DNA from 3 places in the Pseudomonas sp. BIGb0164 genome. Region 2 is predicted to be linked to each of the others. Evidence: riboswitches for the same ligand, from Rfam matches in the RefSeq annotation. Region 2 holds a riboswitch; each other region holds the start of a gene.
The links. A riboswitch is a leader RNA that binds a small molecule or an ion and turns the genes downstream of it on or off. The one in region 2 is predicted to bind cobalamin.

Region 1 (7,635 bases), on a different contig from region 2:
AATGATCAACGTGGATGCACCGTTGGTCGCGCGCAACAACCTCAAGCCGGGTGATCTGCTTTTCTTCAGTACGGCGGGTCGTGGTCGCGTAAGCCATGCCGGTATCTACTTGGGCGACAACCAGTTTATCCACTCCAGCAGCCGTCGCAGTGGCGGTGTTCGAGTCGACAACCTGGGTGACAGCTACTGGAGCAAAACCTTCATCGAAGCCAAGCGCGCACTCGCCATGGCCCCGACGACGGTTACCGCTAGCAAGTAAACTTAAAGTGATACTTGAAGTTTGACGTGTAAGCGCTAGAATCCCTGGATATTGTTGTAATCCGTTCGCGCGAGCTTTGCTTGCGCGTTCTGGTTTTCAGCGTTCGGCAGCGAAAAGCCGCATCCAGACCAGGATTGTTCTGCCCATGTCGACCTCAGCCCGCCTCATTCTTCTCGTTTGCGCCGCGCTCCTCAGCGCCTGCGCAAGCCGTCCACCGCCCCCTGCGTTCGTGGCGGCCAAGCCCAAGCCCGTGTTCAACTATTCCAGTCAGAGCTTCTCGCCTGCTGCCGAAGACGTGCTCTTCCGTGCGCTGGGCCTGGTTGGCACGCCTTACCGCTGGGGCGGCAACACACCGGACTCCGGTTTCGACTGCAGTGGCTTGATCGGCTTTGTCTACCGTGACGCGGCAGGCATCTCGTTGCCGCGCACCACCCGCGAGCTGATCGTGATGCGTGCCCAGGACGTCAGCGAAGAGAACCTGCAGACCGGCGACTTGCTGTTCTTCGCCACCGGTGGCGGTTCACAGGTCAGCCATGCCGGGATCTACGTGGGGGAAGGGCGTTTCGTACACGCGCCGCAAACCGGCGGTACGGTCAAGCTGGACACCCTGTCCAAGGCGTATTGGCAGAATGCTTACCTGAGCGCCAAGCGCGTGTTGCCAGCAAACCTGGCTCGCAACCCATAACACCCGTAGGAGCCGGCAAGCCGGCTCCTACGGGTTTTGTATTTATTTGGCTGGCGACACCCGCCACACCTTGTTCCCCACATCATCGGCCACCAGCAAATCCCCCTGCTGATCAACCACCACACCCACCGGCCGCCCCATGGCCTTCTCGTCTTTATCAAGAAACCCCGTCAGCACGTCCACCGGTTGCCCTTTGGGCTGGCCACCCTCGAACGGCACAAAGATCACCTTGTAGCCACTGTGGGGCTTGCGGTTCCACGATCCATGCTGGCCGATAAATGCCCCGTTGCTGAACTGCGCCGGCAGTTTGTTGCCCTCTGCGAAGGTCAGTCCCAACGACGCCGTATGCGGGCCCACGGCATAGTCCGGTGCAATGGCCTTGGCCACCAGGTCCAGGTTCTGCGGCGAAACGCGCACATCCACGTGCTGGCCGTAATAACTGAAAGGCCAGCCGTAGAAGCCGCCATCCTTGACCGACGTGATGTAGTCCGGCACCAAGTCGCTGCCGATCTCGTCACGCTCATTTACCGCCGTCCACAACTTGCCCGTCTGCGGCTCCCAAGCCATGCCATTCGGGTTGCGCAGGCCGGAGGCGAAGATGCGGTGCTGACCCGAGGCGCGATCCACTTCCCAGATCGCCGCCCGACCTTCTTCCGCTTCCAGGCCGTTTTCGCCGACGTTGCTGTTGGAGCCGACGCTCACATACAGCTTGCTGCCGTCTTTGCTCGCTACTACGTTCTTGGTCCAGTGGTGGTTGATGCTGCCGCCTGGCAGGTCGACCACTTTGGTGCCGGCTTCCTTGATCGTGGTTTCGCCCGGTTGATAGGGGAAGCGCAGCAGTTTGTCCGAGTCCGCCACGTACAAATCGTTGCCGACCAGGGTCATGCCGAACGGTGAGTTCAGGTTCTCCAGGAACACTGTGCGCGTCTCGGCAACGCCGTCGTGGTCGGCATCGCGCAGCAGTGTGATGCGGTTCGGGCTCGGCACACCGGCGCCGGCACGGCCCATGACCTTCTCCATGACCCAGCCGCGAATCCCCTTGGCATCATCCGGTTTGGGCGGCGCATTGGTTTCGGCCACCAACACATCGCCGTTGGGCAGCACATACAGCCAGCGCGGGTGGTCCAGCCCTTCGGCGAACGCGGCCACCTGGGTGCCTGCGGCGGCCGTTGGTTTTGCGCCATCAGGCCAGCCGATCGCCGGGGCGATGTTGACGGTGGGGATCAGTGTCTTGTTCGGTTCGGGCAACTTGGGCGAAGGACCGGTGCCGTCCGACACCTGCAAACTTGAGCTTTCACCGCAGGCGGCGAGGGTGCCTGCGAGCATGATCAGTAAGGCGAGTCTGGTTTTATGCATGGTGTTCTCCTGAATACCTGTAAGGGTAGAGGAGTACGGCGGTCCGATGGTTCAAGTGCGAGGCCGGCTTTAATTGACGCTCCACCCCCAACCCACTAACCTTCGCGGCTTGTTCCAGGTGCTCTGTGGCGTATGCGTCGACAGGGTGAAACAGGGAAGCCGGTGAGTGAGCGCACTTGTACACAGTGCTGCCGCGATTCCGGCGCTGCCCCCGCAACGGTAAATGAGTCAAGACGCTGCCTTTTGCCACTGTATCGCGCGCGATATGGGAAGGCGCAACGTCGGCCTGCTCGCTCTTTTCACAAGGGCAGGGCGCCACTCATGAGCCCGGAGACCGGCCCGGAGCATCCAACAGCATCACGGTGGGCGATGCTTGGCTGTCTGTATTTTCTTTTTCCTGCCCGCCGTTTTTGTCCAGCCCCAACGGAGAGCTGCCATGACCGATTCCCCCGACCGCGACGAACGCCACCTGGCGCGCATGCTGCGCAAAAAAGCCGTGATCGACGAGCGCATCGCCAACTCCCCCAATGAATGCGGTTTGTTGCTGGTATTGACCGGCAACGGCAAAGGCAAGAGCAGCTCCGCATTCGGCATGCTGGCCCGGGCCATGGGCCACGGCATGCAGTGCGGTGTGGTGCAGTTCATCAAGGGGCGTAACAGCACCGGTGAAGAGTTGTTCTTCCGCCGCTTCCCCGAGCAAGTGCGTTTCCACGTCATGGGCGAAGGCTTCACCTGGGAAACCCAGGACCGCCAGCGCGACATCGCCGCCGCCGAAGCCGCCTGGGCGGTGTCCCGCGAACTGCTGCAAGACCCGGCCATCGGCCTGGTGGTGCTGGATGAGCTGAATATCGCCCTCAAGCACGGCTACCTCGACCTGGACCAAGTGCTCAGCGACCTGCAAGCCCGCCCGCCGATGCAACACGTGGTGGTCACTGGCCGTGGGGCCAAACCCGAACTGATCGAAATGGGCGACACCGTCACCGAAATGGGCATGCTCAAGCACGCGTTCCAGGCCGGTATCAAGGCACAGAAGGGCGTCGAACTTTGAATCAGCCCCGTCATTGCCCGGCCGTCTTGATCGCCGCACCGGCGTCCGGCCAGGGCAAAACCACCGTCACCGCCGCGCTGGCGCGTTTGCACCGCAACCTGGGGCGCAAGGTGCGTGTGTTCAAGTGCGGCCCGGACTTCCTCGACCCGATGATCCACGAGCGTGCCAGCGGTGCGCCGGTGTACCAGCTGGACATGTGGATGGTGGGCGAGCAGGAAAGTCGCCGCCTGTTGTGGGAGGCGGCCGGTGAGGCCGACCTGATCCTTATCGAAGGCGTGATGGGCCTGTTCGACGGCACCCCCTCCAGTGCCGACCTGGCGCGACACTTCGGTGTGCCGGTGTTGGGCGTGATCGACGGCACCGCCATGGCCCAGACCTTCGGTGCCCTGGCCCTGGGCCTGGCGCGTTATCAGCCGGACCTGCCGTTTGCCGGCGTGCTGGCCAACCGCGTCGGCACCTTGCGCCACGCGCAGTTGTTGGAAGGCAGCCTCACTGAAGGCTTGCGCTGGTACGGCGCGTTGTCTCGCGAAACCGGGATCGAACTGCCCAGCCGACACCTGGGGCTGGTGCAAGCCAGCGAATTGAATGACCTCGATGTGCGCCTGGATGCCGCCGCTCAAGCACTGGGCAGCAGCTGCGAAGTCGCCTTACCGCCTCCGGTCACCTTTGCCGCGCCCGAAGTGATCGTGGCCGAGCCGTTGCTCGAAGGCGTGCGTATTGCTGTGGCCCGCGACGAAGCCTTCGCCTTTACCTACGGCGCCAGTCTCGACCTGCTACGCGCGATGGGTGCCCAGTTGCACTTCTTCTCGCCGATCCATGACCACCAATTGCCTGATGCCGACAGCCTCTACCTGCCGGGTGGCTATCCGGAGTTGCACCACCAGGCACTGTCGCAAAACACGCCGATGCTCGAAGCCATCCGCGCTCACCATGCCGCCGGCAAACCCTTGCTCGCTGAATGCGGCGGCATGCTGTACCTGCTCGACTCGCTGACCGATGTCGATGGCGTCCGCGCCGAACTGGTGGGCCTGCTGCAAGGCGATGCCGTGATGCAAAAGAAACTGGCGGCCTTGGCGCTGCAAAATGTCGAGCTGCCCGAAGGCACGCTGCGCGGCCATACCTATCACCACTCCCTCACGACCACCGAGTGGCAGCCGATTGCCCGTGGCCTTAGCCCCAACGGTGGGCGTGGTGCCGAGGCGGTCTACCGGCAAGGCCGCATGACCGCGTCCTACGTACATTTCTATTTTCCATCCAATCCCGTGGCAGTGGCCGCCTTGTTTGCGCCAGACCGGGAGGCCGCCATCGCAGGCAAGCCAGCTCCCACAATGTACCGAGTTGAAACCCCATCCAATGTGGGAGCGGGCTTGCCCGCGAAGAGGCCATGACTGACAACGCCTTCCCCGAAGCCGACCGCCAGGCCATCTATCGCGCCATCGCCGAACGCCGCGACATGCGCCACTTCAGCGGCGGCACCGTTGCCCCTGAGTTGCTGCACCGTTTACTCCAGGCTGCCCATCAGGCCCCCAGCGTCGGCCTGATGCAACCCTGGCGCTTTATCCGTATCAGCAACCGCCAACTGCGTGAGCAGATTCAACAACTGGTGGAAGAAGAGCGCGTACGCACCGCCGAGGCATTGGGCGAACGCTCCGATGAGTTCATGAAGCTCAAGGTCGAAGGCATTCACGACTGCGCCGAAGTATTGGTCGCGGCGTTGATGGATGACCGCGAGCGCCATATCTTCGGCCGTCGCACCTTGCCGGAAATGGACATGGCTTCGCTGTCCTGTGCCATCCAGAACCTGTGGCTGGCGGCCCGCGCCGAAGGCTTGGGCATGGGCTGGGTCTCGCTGTTCGAGCCCCAGGCCCTGGCCGATCTGCTGGGCTTGCCGCCTGGCGCAAAACCCCTGGCGGTGCTGTGCCTGGGGCCGGTGGCCGAGTTCTATCCGGCACCGATGTTGCAGCTCGAAGGCTGGACCGAGCCTCGGCCGCTGAGTGACATGTTGTATGAGAATGCGTGGGGAGTGAGTCAATGAGTGTGGCCTTGCTGTGTGTCGCTGCGGTGGCGCTGGATGCGCTATTGGGCGAGCCCAGGCGCTGGCATCCGCTGGTGGCGTTCGGCAATTTCGCCGGGCGCATCGAGCAACGTTTCAACACCGGTGGGCGCGGTTGGCGCAGCCATGGCGTGACCGCGTGGTTTATCGCGGTGGTGCCGCTGACCCTGCTGGCCACGGCGCTGTCGTGGGCGCCGTATATCGGTTGGGTACTGGAAATTCTCGCGTTGTACTGCGCCCTAGGCATGCGCAGCCTCGGCGAGCATGTGATTCCGGTGGCGCAGGCCTTGCGCAGCGATGACCTGGACGAAGCGCGCAAACGCGTCAGCTACCTGGTGAGCCGCCAGACCAGCGAATTGGACAGCACCGAAGTCGCCCGCGCCGCCACCGAATCGGTGCTGGAGAACGGCAGCGACGCGGTGTTTGCCGCGCTGTTCTGGTTTGTAGTCGCCGGCGTGCCGGGCGTGGTGCTCTACCGCTTGAGCAACACCCTCGACGCCATGTGGGGCTATCGCAACGAACGCTTCGAGCGTTTCGGTTGGGCTGCGGCCAAGATCGACGACGTGCTCAACTACATTCCCGCACGCCTGGTGGCGTTGACCTACGCCGTGCTCGGCAAGACTCGCCTGGCGCTCAAATGCTGGCGCACCCAGGGCCCCACCTGGGATAGCCCCAACGCCGGCCCGGTGATGGCGGCGGGTGCCGGCGCCTTGGGTGTGGAGTTGGGCGGCGCTGCGATCTATCACGGTGAAGTGCACCATCGCCCGCAATTGGGCGAAGGCCCGGCGGCGGATGCCGATTCCATCGACCGGGGCTGGCAACTGGTGCAGCGCGGCGTATGGTTGTGGCTGCTGATCCTGTGCGCGGGGGCGCAATTCTATGCTTGAACACGGTGGCCGGCTGCGCAAGGCAGCGATTCAGTACGGGATTGCCGAGGCCGATTGGCTCGACCTGTCGAGTGGCCTCGCGCCCTGGCCGTGGCCGATCCCGGAGATCCCGTTGCGCGCCTGGGCCCGCTTGCCCGAAACCGATGACGGCCTGGAGCAGGCCGCCAGCGAATACTACGGCGCTGCGCACCTGTTGCCGGTGCCCGGTTCCCAGGCGGCCATCCAGTTGCTGCCACGCCTGCGTCGTGCCGGCAAAGTCGGCGTGTTGTCGCCGTGCTATGCCGAACACGCCGAAGCCTGGCGTCGCGCCGGCTATGTGGTGCGCGAGGTGCAGGAGCAGGAAGTCGACTTCTTTCTTGATGGCCTCGACGTACTGGTGGTGGTCAACCCCAACAATCCCACCGGCCTGAGCCTGACCCCACGACGCCTGCTCGACTGGCACTCACGCCTGGCCCAGCGCGGCGGTTGGCTGGTGGTGGACGAAGCCTTCATGGACGTCACCCCTCAATTGAGCCTGGCGGGCCAGGCCCACCAGGTTGGCCTGATCGTGTTGCGCTCGTTTGGCAAGTTCTTCGGCCTGGCCGGGGTGCGGTTGGGGTTTGTGCTGGCTGAACGCAAGCTGCTCAAGTTGCTGGCTGAACAGGTCGGCCCCTGGGCAGTCAGCGGGCCGACGCGCGTGTTGGGTCAGGTGTGCCTGCGCGACACTGCCGGTCAGGCGCGCCAACGCACACGTTGCATCGAGGCGGGCCAGCGTCTGTTTGCCTTGCTGGAACGCCACGGCTTCCAGCCCCAGGGCGGCTGTGCGTTGTTTCAATGGCTGATCACGCCCCACGCTGAACGCATGCACGAATTTATGGCCCAGCGCGGGATCCTGCTGCGGCTGTTTGTCCATGACAGCAGCCTGCGCTTCGGCTTGCCCGACACCGAGGCCGACTGGTTGCGCCTCGATGAGGCCCTGGCCGCCTACAAGGAAGCTTCATGAGTACATTGATGGTGCAAGGCACCACATCCGATGCCGGCAAAAGCACCCTGGTGACCGCCCTGTGCCGCTGGCTGGTCCGCCAAGGGGTGGCGGTCGCGCCGTTCAAACCGCAGAACATGGCGCTCAACAGTGCCGTGACCGCCGAGGGCGGTGAAATCGGCCGCGCCCAGGCCGTGCAGGCCCAGGCCGCCAACCTGGCACCCCACACCGACATGAACCCGGTGTTGCTCAAGCCCAACAGCGACACCGGCTCCCAGGTCATCATCCATGGCCGCGCGGTCACCAGCATGAACGCGGTCGCCTATCACGACTACAAAGCCATCGCGATGCAGGCGGTGCTGGCCTCGCACGCGCGGTTGAGCCAA
Region 2 (7,635 bases):
CGGCACACGATGAATCAACTGCGCGGCGGCGCTGATGCTGCCTTGCTCGGCAACGGCCTTGAAGATTTCCAGCTGCACCAGATCCACATCATTCTCCAATCGTGAATGTATTGCTTAATATTATTCAGTTTCCAGAAAAGAGATAGCCCCGTAGCCTGAACCCAATCCATTCATTCAGCAGGACGGTGCCATGAACGCAACCACCCACGCTCTCTCGATCAACCCGGCCACCGGCGAAACCGTCGGCAGCTACCCCTACGAAAGCGCCGCACAACTGGACGCCGCCCTGAACCGCGCCACCGCCGCCTTCCGCACCTGGCGCCGCCAGCCGGTCGGCCAGCGCGCCGAACTGCTGCTGGCCCTGGCCGCCGCCCTGCGTGAACAAGCCGAAGACATGGCGCAGATGATCACCCTGGAAATGGGCAAGCCCATCGCCCAGGCCCGTGCCGAAATCGAAAAATGCGCCCTGCTCAGCGAATGGTACGCCGCTCACGGCCCGGCCATGCTGGCGCCGGAACCGACCCTGGTGGACAACGGCAGCGCCCAGATCGAATACCGCCCGCTGGGCCCGATCCTCGCCGTGATGCCGTGGAACTTCCCGGTGTGGCAAGTGCTGCGCGGCGCCGTGCCGACCATGCTCGCCGGCAACACCTACGTGCTCAAGCACGCCCCAAACGTGATGGGCAGCGCCTACCTGATCCAGCAGGCCTTCCACAAAGCCGGTTTTGCCGAAGGCCTGTTTGAAGTGATCAACGTGGGCAACGAGGGCGTGTCCAGCGCCATCGCCGACCCGCGCATTGCCGCCGTGACCCTCACCGGCAGCGTGCGCGCCGGTATCGCCATCGGCTCCCAGGCCGGGGCTGCGCTGAAAAAATGCGTGCTGGAACTGGGCGGCTCCGACCCGTTCATCGTGCTCAACGACGCCGACCTCGACGCCGCCGTGCAAGCCGCCCTGATCGGCCGCTTCCAGAACAGCGGCCAAGTCTGCGCCGCCGCCAAGCGCCTGATCATCGAAGCCGGCGTGGCCGAAGCCTTCACCGCCAAATTCGTCGAAGCCAGCCGTGCCCTGGTGATAGGCGACCCGACCCTGGCCACCACTTATGTGGGCCCGATGGCGCGCTTCGACCTGCGCGACGAACTGCACGGCCAGGTCCAGGCCACCCTCGAAGAAGGCGCCACCCTGCTGCTGGGCGGCAATAAAGTCGCGGGGGCCGGTAACTACTACGAGCCGACCGTGCTGGCCGGCGTCACCGACCAGATGACCTCGTTCAAACAGGAACTGTTCGGCCCGGTGGCCTCGATCATCACCGCCCGCGACGCCGACCACGCCGTGGCCCTGGCCAACGACAGCGAATTCGGGCTCACCGCCAGCATCTTCACCACCGATGCGGCCAAGGCCCGCGACATCGCCAACCAGTTGGAAACCGGCGGGATCTTCGTCAACGCCTTCAGCGTGTCCGACCCTCGGGTGGCGTTTGGCGGCGTGAAAAAGAGCGGCTTTGGCCGTGAACTGTCGCACTTCGGCGTACGCGAATTCTGCAACGCCCAAACCGTGTGGCTGAACCGCAAATAACCCACCGCCGGCGCCATCGCCGGCAAGCCGGCTCCTACGGGGGATCGGGTTTTCTCTCCCCCTTGGCAGTACGATCGACTACCATACCGCGCCGGTTCCCAAACGGGACTAATAGGGAATCCGAAGCGCGGCCCCCCGCGTCAATCGGAACTGCCCCCGCAACTGTAGGTGCTGAGCCTGCTCCACACTGCCACTGAGCGCTGCTCGGGAAGGCCGGAGCGTGGCGACGACGCACGAGTCAGGAGACCTGCCGGCCAAGCGTTATCACGACCGGCGGGGTGTCCGGGAAGGACATCCTTGCCCTGCCCCCGGCAGCGTCCATGGCTGTATTTCCACGACCGTACCTCCCCCTGCTCACTGTACGGTTCAAACGGAGATTGCCCCATGCTGCCACGCGTTACCGCCCTGCTCACCGGCCTCGGCTTCTGCACCCTGGCCCAGGCTGCGCCCACCCATTACCCGCTGACGCTGGAAAACTGCGGCAGCCCCCAGACCTTCCAGCAAGCCCCCGCCCGCAGCGTGACCATCGGCCAGGCCGCCACCGAAATGCTCTACGCCCTGGGCGTGGGCGACAAAGTGGTGGGCACTTCGCTGTGGTTCAACAATGTGTTGCCGCAATTCAAGGCCCAGAACGACACCATCGAGCGCCTGGCGAACAACGAGCCGAGCTTTGAGTCGGTGATCGCCAAGCGCCCGCAACTGGTGGCCGCCGAGCTGGAATGGGTGGTCGGCCCCCAAGGCGTGGTCGGCACCCGCGAGCAATTCCAGGAACTGAAGATCCCCACCTACCTGCTGCCCTCCGACTGCGAAGGCAAGGACAACCTGGTGGGCGCCGACGGCACGCGGCTGGAGCCATTCCGCATCGAGACCATTTACAAAAGCATCAGCCAGCTGGCGCAGATCTTCGACGTGCAGGACCGTGGCCAACAGCTGAACGACGAACTCAAGGCGCGCCTGGCCAAGTCGGTCGCCACCGCCCAAGGCAAAGGCCTCAAGCAGGCCAGTGCGCTGGTGTGGTTCTCCAGCGCCGAGATGGCCGCCGATCCTTACGTGGCCGGCCACAAGGGCGTTCCGGAATTCATGCTGCAGACCCTTGGCCTGACCAACGTGGTGCAGTCCGATGAAGAGTGGCCCGCCGTCGGCTGGGAAACCATCGCCAAGGCCAACCCCACGTTCCTGGTGATCGCACGCATGGACCGCCGCCGCTACCCGGCCGACGACCATGAAAAGAAACTGGCTTTCCTGCGCAGCGACCCGGTGACCCGCAACATGGACGCGGTGAAAAACAACCGCATCATCATCCTCGACGCCCTGGCGCTGCAAGCCAGCCTCCGTACGTTCGACGGCCTTGAACAACTGGCCACGGCCATCGACGGCTACGACCCACTCAAATGACCCGTACCCTGCTCGCCCTGGCCCTGCTCCTGGCCGCCGTGCTCGCCGGCGTGGCCATCGGCGAAACCGCCATCTCGCCGAAGGTGGTGCTGCAAGTGCTCGCCAATAAACTGTGGACGGCGGGCTACGTGCTCGACCCCATCGACGAAGGCGTGGTGTGGAACTACCGCCTCACCCGCGCCCTGGTGGCCGCCGCGTGCGGTGCGGGCCTGGCGACCTGCGGGGTGATCCTGCAGTCGCTGTTGCGCAACCCGTTGGCCGACCCGTACCTGCTCGGCATCAGCGCCGGCGCCTCCACCGGTGCAGTGCTGGTGGCGTTGATCGGCGTCGGTGGCGGGCTGGTGTCGTTGTCGGCCGGGGCGTTCGTGGGGGCGATGGCGGCGTTTGCCCTGGTGATTCTGCTGGCACACGCCAGCGGTTCGGCCAGCGGCACCGGCCAGATCATCCTCGCAGGCATTGCCGGCTCGCAGTTGTTCAACGCCCTCACGGCATTCCTGATCACCAAGTCGGCCAGCTCCGAACAGGCGCGCGGCATCCTGTTCTGGCTGCTGGGCAACCTCAGCGGCGTGCGTTGGCCGTCGGTGTGGCTGGCGGTGCCGGTGGCCGTGGCGGGCTTGGCGGTGTGCCTGTGGCACCGCCGTGCGCTGGATGCATTTACCTTCGGCACTGACTCGGCGGCGTCCCTGGGCATCCCGGTGCGCCGCGTGCAGTTCGTGTTGGTGGGCTGTGCGGCGCTGGTGACGGCGGTGATGGTGTCGATTGTCGGCTCCATCGGCTTTGTCGGGCTGGTGATCCCCCACGCCGTGCGCCTGCTGCTGGGTACCGGGCACTCGCGCCTATTGCCGGCCAGCGCGTTGGGTGGTGCGCTGTTCCTGATCGCGGCGGACGTGCTGTCGCGCACCCTGATCAAGGGTCAGGTGATTCCGGTCGGCGTGGTCACCGCATTGGTTGGTGCGCCAGTGTTTGCGCTGATCCTGATCGGCCGGAGGCACCCGCGATGAGCGTGCTCAGTTGCAGCGGCCTGGGCTTCAAGGTGCGCGACGCGGAGTTGCTGCGTGATATTCACCTCGACGTCGAAAAAGGCGAAACCCTCGGCATCGTCGGCCCCAACGGCTCCGGCAAATCCACCCTGCTCAAGTTGCTCGCCGGGTTGCGCACGCCAGTGAGCGGCGACGTGCGGCTGGGCGGCCAACGCCTGGGGAATTTATCCCGCCGCACCATCGCGCAACAGCTGGCGGTGGTGGAACAACAGGCCGACACCGACGACGCCATCCGCGTCTTCGACGCCGTGGCCCTGGGTCGCACGCCCTGGCTGTCGGCGCTGAGCCCGTGGTCGGCGGAAGACGACGCCATCGTGCGCCAGGCCCTGCACGACGTCGACGCCACTCACCTGAGCCAGCGCGCCTGGCGCAGCCTCTCCGGCGGCGAACGCCAACGCGTGCACATCGCCCGCGCCCTGGCACAACGGCCGCAGATTTTGTTGCTGGACGAGCCGACCAACCACCTGGACATCCAGCATCAGCTTGGCATCTTGAAGGGCGTGCAAGCGCTGCCCGTCACCACGCTGATTGCCCTGCACGACCTCAACCAGGCGCTGACCTGCGATCGCTTGGCCGTGCTCGACCACGGCCGTTTGGTCGCCCTCGGCAAACCGCTGGACGTACTGACGCCACAGCGATTGCAAGACACGTTCGGCGTGCAGGCGCACTACCTCACCGACCCGTTCGACGGCGCGCAAATCCTGCGACTACGCCCCCATTAAACAGCCTACCGCCATCTTGTAGTGAGCGGGCTTGCCCCGCGCCGCGGTGTGTCAGGTGTACATAAAGGGCCTGACACGCCGCGGCGCGGGGCAAGCCCGCTCACTACAGGTACGGTTTCATTTTCATCGCGGGCCGTTCTGCTAGCATCGCCGCCTGCCTTTTATCGAGTGGCCCGCATGCTACGGATTGCAGCCTTTACCCTCCTCGCCACCCTGTGCGCCCAACCGGCTTTCGCCGAGCAAACCTTCGACTGCGCCGGCGCCAGCGTGACAATCGGCGTTGACCCAACCCTGCCCTTGCTCACCACCGAAAGCGCCGAAGTCCTGCTGCGGGTAAAACGCGGCCCCCGGGAAACCCTGCTGCGCTACTACGGTATCGACTCCATCGGCGGCGCCTGCGACACCCGCGCTACAGGCGGGCCACGCATCGTCTACCAGGCCGTATGCAACGGCAGCGGCTGCCACGACTTGTCGAACTGGGGCGTGATCAATCCCCAGACCTTGCAGGTACTGCTCATTCCCGCCGATGACAGCCTGGAACCGGCCACACGCCTGCTCGGCCACCCGCCCGCACTCGAGGGTAACAAGATGAATGTGAGCCAAGAGGCGCATCGCCTGGGGTTGCCCACACCTTGATCATTGCGCCAGTTCAAGCCAGCGCTTACAGGGGGCGGGGTGTTGACGGTTGTTACAGGGGGCGATGCAGGTGGGTGGTCTGCCAGACGGGGTCGGGGTCGACGTCGATAATGGTGAATCCTTGGCGAACCCAGAAATCAATGGCGCCCGGTAGAAACGGGTGGGTATGCAGGTACATCACCTCCACCCCGTCTGCCCGCGCCAGCGCTCCCAATTCGCGATACAACATCCCCGCCAGCCCAAACCGGCGAAAGGCGGGCAACACAAACAAGCGCACCACTTCCACTGTCTTGCGGGCACGGTAATCCAGCTGTGGGAAGCGATGGTCATACGGCAGATAACCGATGGCCGCGACGAAGTGGTCGTCATGGCGCACCACCAGAAATCGCCCGTCGCCCTGAATATAGGTCGCCTCAAATCGTGCCAGGTCATCCGGCACGCCACTCGCGCTGAGCTTTGGAAACAGCTCGGCACGGGCGTTGAGCACAAAGGTCAGCACCTCAGGAATACATTCCAGCGTGACGGGCTGGATGATCATCCCGCCGTCCCCTCCAACCGGGCACTGATCCACCTGCGGCTATAAGCAAGCACACTCCCCGCCATCGCGACCGGAAAATGGATAAACCCGTGCGCCGCCTCCGGCAACACATGTGCCTGCGCCCCCGGCCAGCGCTCGGCGATCAACAGCGTGTCATCCTTCAGCGGGTCTAGCGCCCCGACAAACATCAACGCAGGGGGCAGGCCGCTCAACTCCCCGTACAACGGTGACAACGGCGGCTGCCGGCGCGCCTCATCACTCAACCCCGGCGTCAGCAGCGCCAGGGCCGTGACCATGCCCGGTCCGTCCAGCAGCAAGGTGTCCGGCCCCGCCGCGCGCACGCTGGGGGTGCCGGTCAGGTCGTACACGCCGTAATACAACACCGCCCCGCTCACCCGTTGCAGCAGCGCCGGCCATTGTTTCAGCGCCAGCAACGTCGCCGCAGCCAAATGCCCACCGGCCGACTCGCCGACGACAATCGCCGGCAAGCCGGCAAACTCATCGGTCGTCAGCAACCACCGTGCGGCCGTGAGGCAATCCTCCATCGAGCCTTCCACCGGCGTGTCGACCGCCAGCCGATAATCCACCGACACCACCGCCACGTCGCAGGCGTTGACCATGCCCAGGTTCAAATCGTCATCCATCTGCGCATTGCCAATCACCCAGCCGCCACCGTGGATATCCAGCACCACGCCCTTGGGCTGGCCGCTCGGCAGCAAGATGCGCACCGGCACCTGCTGGCTGCCCACGCCTATCAGCCGGGTTTGCGCAGGGTGTTGTGTCCTGACTTTTTGACTGACGCGCAACAACGCCTGGATCACACGCGGCGTCACACGGTTGCGGATTTTAAAGCGTGGCATCCAGGCCAGCTTCTTGTTGAACGCGCGCATCTGCGCCAACTCGGGCTCGCTGGCCGGCCAAGGGGTATGAGCCATCAGCGGTTACTGCGCAGGATCGAGAAATTCAACGCCACCGCCACACTCAACCACGCCAGGTACGGGAACAGGATCAAGCCGGTGATCAAGTCCAGCCGCAACGCCATCACCACCAACGCCGCCACCACTAGCCACAGCAGCACAATCACCACCATGCCCGCGACGATGTGATGGGCGCCGAAAAACACCGGCGTCCACAGTGTGTTCAACGCAATCTGCGCCGCCCATAAGCCCAAGGCCAGTTGGCTGCCGGGGATCATCGTGAGGCGGTAACCGGCCCAGGCCAGCAGCAGATAGATGACTGTCCAGGCCACGGGGAAAAGCCAATTGGGCGGGGTAAAGCTGGGTTTGACGAGGGACTCGTACCATTGGCCCGGTTTGAAGATCAGGCCCGTACTGGCGGCGGCGCCGCAGGCGATAAGGAAAATCAGGAAGATCATGGCCTGTCCTTAGCTGGGATCAGCTGTAGAGGGTGTGTTTCAGAATAGGACGCCTGAAGAATGGGTAAAAGTTCACCGCAGGTTTCAGGAATGTTCCGGCATCACGATCTTCAACCAGGGCCAGCGCGCCTGATAACTGAGGGCCTTGTGCGCAAACAACTCAGGCTCCGGGTGCAACGAGTTGATGCGCAGCACGCCCTGCGCCACATCCTCCAAGCCATACGGCGCATACAACTCGCCCGTTTCAATCTCCAGGCCGATGCAGGTGCCCGCCACCAGGTAACGGTCCACGCCCTGCTTGGCCGTGTGCAATTGCGGGTAAGGCCGGCCAAAGCGCTGGCCATACCAAAGATGAA
Region 3 (7,635 bases), on a different contig from region 2:
GGACTCATCGCAGGCAAGCCAGCTCCCACATGTGATAGGCGGCGCGTTCAAAATGTGGGAGCTGGCTTGCCTGCGATGGCGGTAGTTCAGGCACTACAACTTGTCGATATGCCGATAATCCAGCTGCAAGCCGGCTGCCAACGCCTCAGCCCGGCCTAGGCGAATCGGGCCGCGCTCGATATCCACCAGCAGTCCTGGGCACTCCAAGTGAGGCAACTCGGCAACATCCTTGAGGCGCCCATCCGTTATCACTAGCAACCGTTGCTGCTCCGTCGGATACCGCTTGCGCCGCACCGCCAACCAATGCCCCGCCTCGGTCAGCGCTGCCAGCAACGGTGTACCACCGCCCGCGCCTAATTGCTCCAGCCAACCCACCAAGCCCTTCGCCGCCTTCAACCCCTGAACCTGCCACTTCGGCGCCTGCCCGCTGGCTGTCAGCAATGCCATGCGCGCCCGCTGGCGATAGGCGTCATCAAACAGTTGGGCCAACAAGCCCTTGGCATCGGTCAGTGCTCGGTGGCGCCGGGTAGACGCAGACGCATCGACAATCACCAGCCACAGCTCATGGGCAGCACGACTGCGCAGGTGGAACAGCAAATCCTCTCGCGATTGCGGGCGGCCGCCCAGCAACGTGCCGGGCCAGTTGATCGCGCCCTGCCTGGCGCTGCGTGCCTTGCCGTGCCTGCCTCTCTCCACTCGCCCTGCCTTGGGCCGGGCATCCGCCCCCACGTCAGGTCGAGGGCGAATGCCTAGGGCTTTTTTGGCCAGGTGGGGACTTCACGGCGTGCGCCTGTGGGCAGGGCCGGCGCGGGCATGTCACCCCATTGGCCCTGGCCTTGGCTCGGCGAGGTGTCGGATGGCTTGGGCGACGGCCCTTCGCTCGGCGGACTCGCCGGTGGGGTCTGCACCTGGCGGCGATGACGCAGGGCAAACTCGGCGACCGCTTCAATATCCTCTTCAGCGATGACACCCGCACCGCGCCATGCCGCATGGGCCCTGGCGCCGCGCAACCACACCAGGTCCGCACGCAGGCCATCGACACCGGCCGCAAAACAGCGCTCGGTGATCTGTGCCAGCGCCGCATCATCCAGCGCAATGCTGTCGAGCCGCGCCCGCGCCTGGGTGCAACGCTCACGCAGTGCGGCCTGTTCTGCGGCCCAGTGTGCAAGGAACGCCACGGGATCACTGTCGAAATCCAGGCGGCGGCGGATGATCTGCCCCCGCTCGGCCGGCAAGGTCTGCCCGCTCAGCGCTACATTGAAGCCGAAGCGGTCGAGCAATTGCGGGCGTAACTCGCCCTCCTCCGGGTTCATGGTGCCGATCAGCACAAACCGCGCCGAATGGCGGTGCGAGATACCGTCGCGTTCAATCAGGTTGGTGCCGCTGGCGGCCACGTCGAGCAGCAGGTCCACCAGGTGGTCGGGCAGCAGGTTGACTTCATCGACGTACAACACACCACCGTCGGCCTTGGCCAGCACGCCGGGGGAAAACTGCGCACGGCCTTCGCCGAGGGCTGCGTCCAGGTCCAGCGTGCCGACCAAGCGTTCTTCGGTAGCGCCCAGCGGCAAGGTCACAAACTGCCCGCTGGCCAGCAGGTCTGCCAACCCACGCGCCAAGGTGGACTTGGCCATCCCGCGCGGGCCTTCGATCAGCACGCCGCCAATCTTGGGGTCGATGGCGGTCAGGCACAGGGCCAGTTTCAAGTCGTCGGCGCCGACCACGGCGGACAGCGGAAAATGCGGAGTATCAGTCATCAGCTGTCTTCTTCTATATCCAGCAACAGGTTTTCCAACGCCGCCTTGTAAGCCCCGGGCTCTTGCCACAGGCCGCGCTGCTGGGCTTCGAGCATGCGCTCGGCCATATCGCGCAGGGCATCGGGGTTGTGCTGTTGCACAAAGGCCCGGGTGTCAGGGTCCAGCAGGTAGGCGTCGGCAAGCAACGCGTATTGATGATCGTCGATCAGCGCGGTGGTGGCGTCGAACGCGAACAGATTGTCCACGGTGGCGGCCATTTCGAACGCACCTTTGTAGCCATGGCGCTTCACACCTTCGATCCACTTGGGGTTGGCAGCGCGGGAACGGATCACCCGGTTCAGCTCTTCCTTCAAGGTGCGGATCTTCGGCAAATCAGGTTGGCTGTGGTCGCCATGATAGCTGGCGGCCTTGTCGCCGCTCAGGGTTTCCACGGCGGCGAGCATGCCGCCCTGGAATTGGTAGTAGTCGTTGGAGTCGAGCAGGTCATGCTCGCGGTTGTCCTGGTTCTGCAACACCGCCTGCACCTGGCTCAGGCGCTGAGCGAATTGTTCACGGGCGGCCGTGCCTTCGTCGGCACCGCCATAGGCGTAACCGCCCCAATTAAGGTAGACCTCGGCCAGGTCTTCACGGGTTTGCCACAGGCGACCGTCGACCGCGCCCTGCACGCCGGCCCCATAGGCACCGGGCTTGGCCCCAAAAATGCGCCACCCGGCCTGCTTGGCGGCGGTTTCTTCGTCCAGGCCGGACACACGCAACGCCTCACGCTCGCTGCGCACCTTGGCCGCCAGCGGGTTCATATCGTCCGGCTCATCCAACGCCGCTACCGCCTGCACCGCCGCGTCAAACAGGCGAATCAAATTGGCAAACGCATCGCGAAAGAAGCCTGACACTCGCAACGTCACATCGACACGCGGACGGTCCAGCAGGCTGATCGGCAGGATCTCGAAGTCATCCACCCGCTGGCTGCCCGTGGCCCACACCGGGCGCACGCCCATCAGCGCCATGGCTTGGGCAATGTCATCACCGCCGGTGCGCATGGTGGCCGTGCCCCACACCGACAGGCCCAGCTGACGCAGGTGGTCACCGTGGTCTTGCAAGTGGCGCTCAAGAATCAGGTTGGCGGACTGGAAACCGATGCGCCAGGCGGTCGTGGTGGGCAAGTTACGCACATCGACGGTGAAGAAGTTGCGACCGGTGGGCAGCACGTCCAGGCGTCCACGGCTGGGGGCGCCGCTCGGCCCTGCGGGTACAAAGCGGCCGGCTAACGCATCGAGCAAGCCGCGCATTTCGGCCGGGCCGCAGGCATCCAGGCGCGGCGCGACGACGATGCGCAGGCTCTCGATCACCGCCTTCACGTCTTCCCAACCGGGTTCTTCCAGCTGTTCCAGCGGCCCTTCCAGCGCCTGCTCGATCAACCGCGCGGCGTACAGTTCCAAACGCTCGCGGGTGTCGCCTGCGGTGCGCCACAACTGTGGGTCGATTTTCTGCAATACAAGCGGACGGCGCCCGGTCCAGGGCTCGGCCAAGGCGCAGTCCAACGGGTCAAAGCCCAGCTCGAATGCCTTGGCCAGCACCCGCAAGAGGCTCGATTGCGGGCCGCGCCCATCGCCACGCGGGATACGCAGCAAGGCCAGCAAGGTGTCGATACGCAGGCGACCTTCGGGCGACTCGCCGAAAATATGCAGGCCGTCGCGGATCTGCGACTCCTTCAAGTCACACAGGTAAGTGTCCAGGCGCGGCAGCCAAACGGCGGCGTCCGCCTCGCTGTCCAGCTCAAGCTCCTGGTCGATGCGGGTTTCGCGCACCAGCTTGAGGATGTCTTTCTGCAATTCCAGAGCGCGGCGCGGGTCGAGCAACTGCGCTTCGTAGTATTCGTCCGCCAGCAGTTCAAGGTTGCGCAGCGGCCCGTAGGTTTCGGCGCGGGTCAGCGGTGGCATCAAGTGGTCGATGATCACCGCCTGGGTACGCCGCTTGGCCTGGGCGCCCTCGCCCGGGTCGTTGACGATAAACGGGTAGATATTCGGCAACGGCCCCAGCAATGCATCGGGCCAGCAGTTTTCCGACAGGCCCACGCCCTTACCGGGCAGCCATTCGAGGTTGCCGTGCTTGCCCACGTGGATCACGCCGTGGGCGCCGTAGGTGTGGCGCAGCCAGAAGTAAAACGCCAGGTAGGCGTGAGGCGGTACCAGGTCCGGGTCGTGATAGACGGCGCTGGCGTCCACTTGATAGCCACGCGCCGGCTGGATGCCGACAAACGTCAGGCCCAGGCGCAGGCCGGCGATCATCATGCGGCCGTCGCGGAACATCGGATCGCTGTGCGGTGCACCCCAGCGTGCCAAAACAGCTTGGCGGTTGGATTCAGGCAGGCGACTGAACATCGCCTCGTAGTCATCCAGGCTCAGGCTTTGATGGCAGGGGCGCAGGTCGAGGCTGTCGAGGTCGTTGGTCACGCCGCCAAGCAAATCGTGGATCAGCGCAGTGCCGCTTTCAGGCAGCTCGCTCGGCAGCGGATAGCCTTCGGCTTGCAGCGCACGCAGGATATTCAGCGCGGCAGCCGGCGTATCCAGGCCCACGCCGTTGCCGATACGGCCGTCGCGGGTCGGGTAGTTGGCGAGGATCAGCGCGATGCGCTTGTCAGCATTCGGCACCCGCGCCAGCTCGACCCAACGCCGCGCCAGTTCAGCGACAAAGTCCATGCGTTCAGGCGCGGCGCGGTAACAGACCACGTCCGACTGGCTGCGCTCGCTGCGCCAGGCCAGGTCCTTGAAACTGATCGGCCGGCTGATGATGCGCCCGTCCAGCTCCGGCAAGGCAATGTGCATCGCCAGGTCGCGCGGGCCCAGGCCTTGTTCGCTGGCCTGCCAGCCGGGCTCGTTGTCTTGGGCGCAAATCGCCTGGATCACCGGGATATTGCGGCGAAACGGTCGCAAATGCGGCGCTTCGGGGCTGGATTGGGCAAAGCCGGTGGTGTTCAAAATCACCGCCGCACCCACTTCATCCAGCAGGTCCTCGACCACCGTCAGGCAGCCGGGCTCTTTCAAACTGGCCAGCGCAATCGGCAGCGGGTTAAGGCCCGCTGCCTGTAAGCGTTGGCAAAACACATCGATAAAACCCGTATTGGCCGCCTGCAAATGGGAGCGGTAGAACAGCACCGCCGCCACCGGCCACTCGGGGTTCCAATCCGTCTGCCAGTCGTTCAGGCGCGGGTTGGCTTTATGCGGGTGATAAATCGCCGTGCGCGGCAGGGTTTGCGGCTCGGCCCAGGTGTAGTCGCGGCCCAGGTAAGCGCTGGCCAGGCAGCGATAGAAATCCAGCGCGTTGCCCAGGCCGCCCTGGCGCAAAAAGTGCCACAGGCGGTCGCGGCTTTCGGCGTTTACCGTACTCAGGCTGCTGAGTTCCGGGTCCGGGCGATCGTCCCCCGGCACCAGGATCAGCTGCACGCCGCGTTCGGCCAGCTCCACCAGCCGCTCGATGCCGTACCGCCAATAACCGATGCCGCCGTGCAGCGAAATCAGGATGACCTTGGCGTGGCGCAGCACTTCATCGACGTACAGGTCGACCGACGCATGGTTCTGCACCTGCATCGGGTTGGCCAGCCGGAAGCTGGGGTAATCGTCGGGCAATTGCTGGGCCGCTTCGGCCAGCAATGCCAGGCTGGAATCACCGCTGCACAGGATCACCAGGTCAGCGGGGGTTTGGCCAAGGTCGGCAATATTGTCGTCCGAGACGAAACCACCGGGCTGGGTCCTGAGCAGGTGCATGGGTCAGACGCTGAGTGCAGCGCGCAACTGCGCTTCGAGGCCGGCGGCATCGAGGTCCTGACCGATCAGCACCAGGCGCGTGATGCGCGCTTCGTCAGCGCCCCAGGCACGGTCGAAGTGCTTGTCGAAACGTGTGCCCACACCCTGGATCAGCAGGCGCATCGGCTTGTTGGGGATGGCCGCGAAACCTTTGACGCGCAGGATGCCGTGTTGCACCACCAGTTGGGTCAGGGCGTCGAGCAGCAGGGCTTCGTCGGCTTGCGGCAGGTCGATGGAAATGGAATCGAAAGCGTCGTGGTCGTGATCGTCGTCTTCACCTTCGTGGTGATGATCGTGATGGCTGTGGCGACCGTCGATGTGCTCTTCAGAGCCGGCACCCAAGCCGATCAGCACGTCCAGCGGCAGGCGACCGCTGCTGGCTTCGATGATCTTCACCGCAGGCGGCAGCTCTTCGGCGACTTCCAGGCGCACGCGGGCCAGGTCTTCCGGGTTGATCAGGTCGGTTTTGTTGAGGATCACCAGGTCGGCGCTGGCCAGTTGGTCGGCGAACAGCTCGTGCAACGGCGACTCGTGATCCAGGTTCGGGTCCAGTTTACGCTGGGCGTCGACCTGGTCCGGGAAGGCGGCGAAGGTGCCCGCGGCGACGGCCGGGCTGTCGACCACGGTGATTACCGCGTCGACGGTGCAGGCGCTGCGGATTTCCGGCCACTGGAAGGCTTGTACCAAGGGTTTTGGCAGGGCCAGGCCTGAGGTTTCGATGAGAATGTGGTCGAGGTCACCACGACGGGCCACCAGTTCGCGCATCACCGGGAAGAACTCTTCCTGCACGGTGCAGCACAGGCAGCCGTTGGCCAATTCGTAGACGCGGCCGTTGGCTTCTTCTTCGGTGCAACCGATGGAGCACTGCTTGAGGATTTCACCGTCGATGCCCAATTCGCCGAATTCGTTGACGATTACCGCGATGCGACGGCCCTGGGCGTTGTCGAGCATGTGGCGCAGCAAGGTGGTTTTGCCCGAGCCGAGGAAGCCGGTAACGATGGTGACGGGGAGTTTGGCCAGTGTTTTCATCGGATGCCCTTTGGGGCGGGCATACGGGACGATAGGCCCTGCGACGGCGCGCAGCAGCGGATTTCGTCACCGGATCACCCCGCCCGGTTGAAGTAGAAAATCGGTTGCGAGGCAGGTCTCCTGGCTTGGGGCGTGCGGGTCTTGCGACCGGCGCTGGCTGCGCCTTCCCGCCTTGTCGGCAGTGGCGTGGCAGTCAGCTGAACCCTTTACAGTTGCGGGGGCAGCCGCGGCTTGGACCGCGTTCCCTTCTTAGCTCCGGCCTGGGCTGGAGAACCTCGAGGGTGCAAGGCTACGCAGTGCCACAGAGCGGGTCAATGCCAACACATGAGGTTCGCGCCATACCGCGGCAGTCGAATGAAACTTACAACTCGCATTAATTGCCCGATAGCCAGCTAGGAACAGCTTGGACTTTTGCACCACACAGATTTGGCTCATAAGCGCTCAATGCGCGCCAGACATACCAACGCAATAAAGGATCAAACATGACACTTTCGGCACTTTCCCCCCTCCACTTTAACCTGCCACCTAACGCACCGAGCTACAAAGGCGAGAAAGAAGCTGATGCCCCGCAGGACAGTATTCAGATCCAACACGCTGCATACACCAGCACGAGTAGCCTCGAAACTCGGGCAAAGAGAAGTACAACAGAGCAAAAGCCCCAGGTCTGGTTCTACAGTGACAAAGAGTTGCTACAAGAGGTGAAGAAACACTTCGATGAATATGCAGCCGGACAGGGCGATGAATACGTCAACTTCAAAGAATTAAAAGAGGCCGCCGGTCAGGTGCCAACCACGAGAACCTTCTCTCCAAAAGCCTCAGCCGTTGCCGAGGAGATCCTCAAACGCACCCGGCTTCTCAACCAGCTGGACATAGGAGTGGGCTGGACACACACCGGAAGGGGATTACAAGACGAGAGGTTTGATCATGACAACCTTGACTACTTGATCACCTACGCTTCCACTAAGCGCAGAGTCAAGTTAATTCGAAATTAATATGAAAATTTGTCTGATCCGCAAAAAATCAACATCAGATTGCTCGTCATCCTTGAGGTC

Region 1: it holds a riboswitch for cobalamin, as region 2 does, so the genes downstream of both, cobO (cob(I)yrinic acid a,c-diamide adenosyltransferase) here and M2394_RS19470 (ABC transporter substrate-binding protein) in region 2, are expected to answer to the same signal.
Region 3: it holds a riboswitch for cobalamin, as region 2 does, so the genes downstream of both, cobW (cobalamin biosynthesis protein CobW) here and M2394_RS19470 (ABC transporter substrate-binding protein) in region 2, are expected to answer to the same signal.

Annotation. Positions count from the first base shown of each region.
Region 1 covers NZ_JANUEA010000005.1:30,746-38,380, reverse strand. Annotated here, with positions in the region: gene M2394_RS14440 (C40 family peptidase) at 1-259, shown strand, start outside; gene M2394_RS14435 (C40 family peptidase) at 405-944, shown strand; gene M2394_RS14430 (sorbosone dehydrogenase family protein) at 987-2,300, opposite strand; cobalamin riboswitch at 2,400-2,658, shown strand; gene cobO (cob(I)yrinic acid a,c-diamide adenosyltransferase) at 2,737-3,348, shown strand; gene M2394_RS14420 (cobyrinate a,c-diamide synthase) at 3,345-4,736, shown strand; gene bluB (5,6-dimethylbenzimidazole synthase) at 4,733-5,383, shown strand; gene cbiB (adenosylcobinamide-phosphate synthase CbiB) at 5,380-6,288, shown strand; gene cobD (threonine-phosphate decarboxylase CobD) at 6,281-7,270, shown strand; gene M2394_RS14400 (cobyric acid synthase) at 7,267-7,635, shown strand, end outside.
Region 2 covers NZ_JANUEA010000007.1:154,890-162,524, forward strand. Annotated here, with positions in the region: gene M2394_RS19460 (putrescine utilization regulator PtrR) at 1-87, opposite strand, end outside; gene M2394_RS19465 (aldehyde dehydrogenase family protein) at 191-1,573, shown strand; cobalamin riboswitch at 1,649-1,843, shown strand; gene M2394_RS19470 (ABC transporter substrate-binding protein) at 1,958-2,968, shown strand; gene M2394_RS19475 (iron ABC transporter permease) at 2,965-3,969, shown strand; gene M2394_RS19480 (ABC transporter ATP-binding protein) at 3,966-4,730, shown strand; gene M2394_RS19485 (hypothetical protein) at 4,908-5,366, shown strand; gene M2394_RS19490 (GNAT family N-acetyltransferase) at 5,419-5,904, opposite strand; gene M2394_RS19495 (alpha/beta hydrolase) at 5,901-6,839, opposite strand; gene M2394_RS19500 (tryptophan-rich sensory protein TspO) at 6,839-7,279, opposite strand; gene M2394_RS19505 (nucleotidyltransferase family protein) at 7,364-7,635, opposite strand, start outside.
Region 3 covers NZ_JANUEA010000015.1:3,768-11,402, reverse strand. Annotated here, with positions in the region: gene M2394_RS29870 (VWA domain-containing protein) at 94-696, opposite strand; gene M2394_RS29865 (ATP-binding protein) at 750-1,754, opposite strand; gene cobN (cobaltochelatase subunit CobN) at 1,754-5,515, opposite strand; gene cobW (cobalamin biosynthesis protein CobW) at 5,519-6,583, opposite strand; cobalamin riboswitch at 6,676-6,876, opposite strand; gene M2394_RS29850 (hypothetical protein) at 7,066-7,575, shown strand.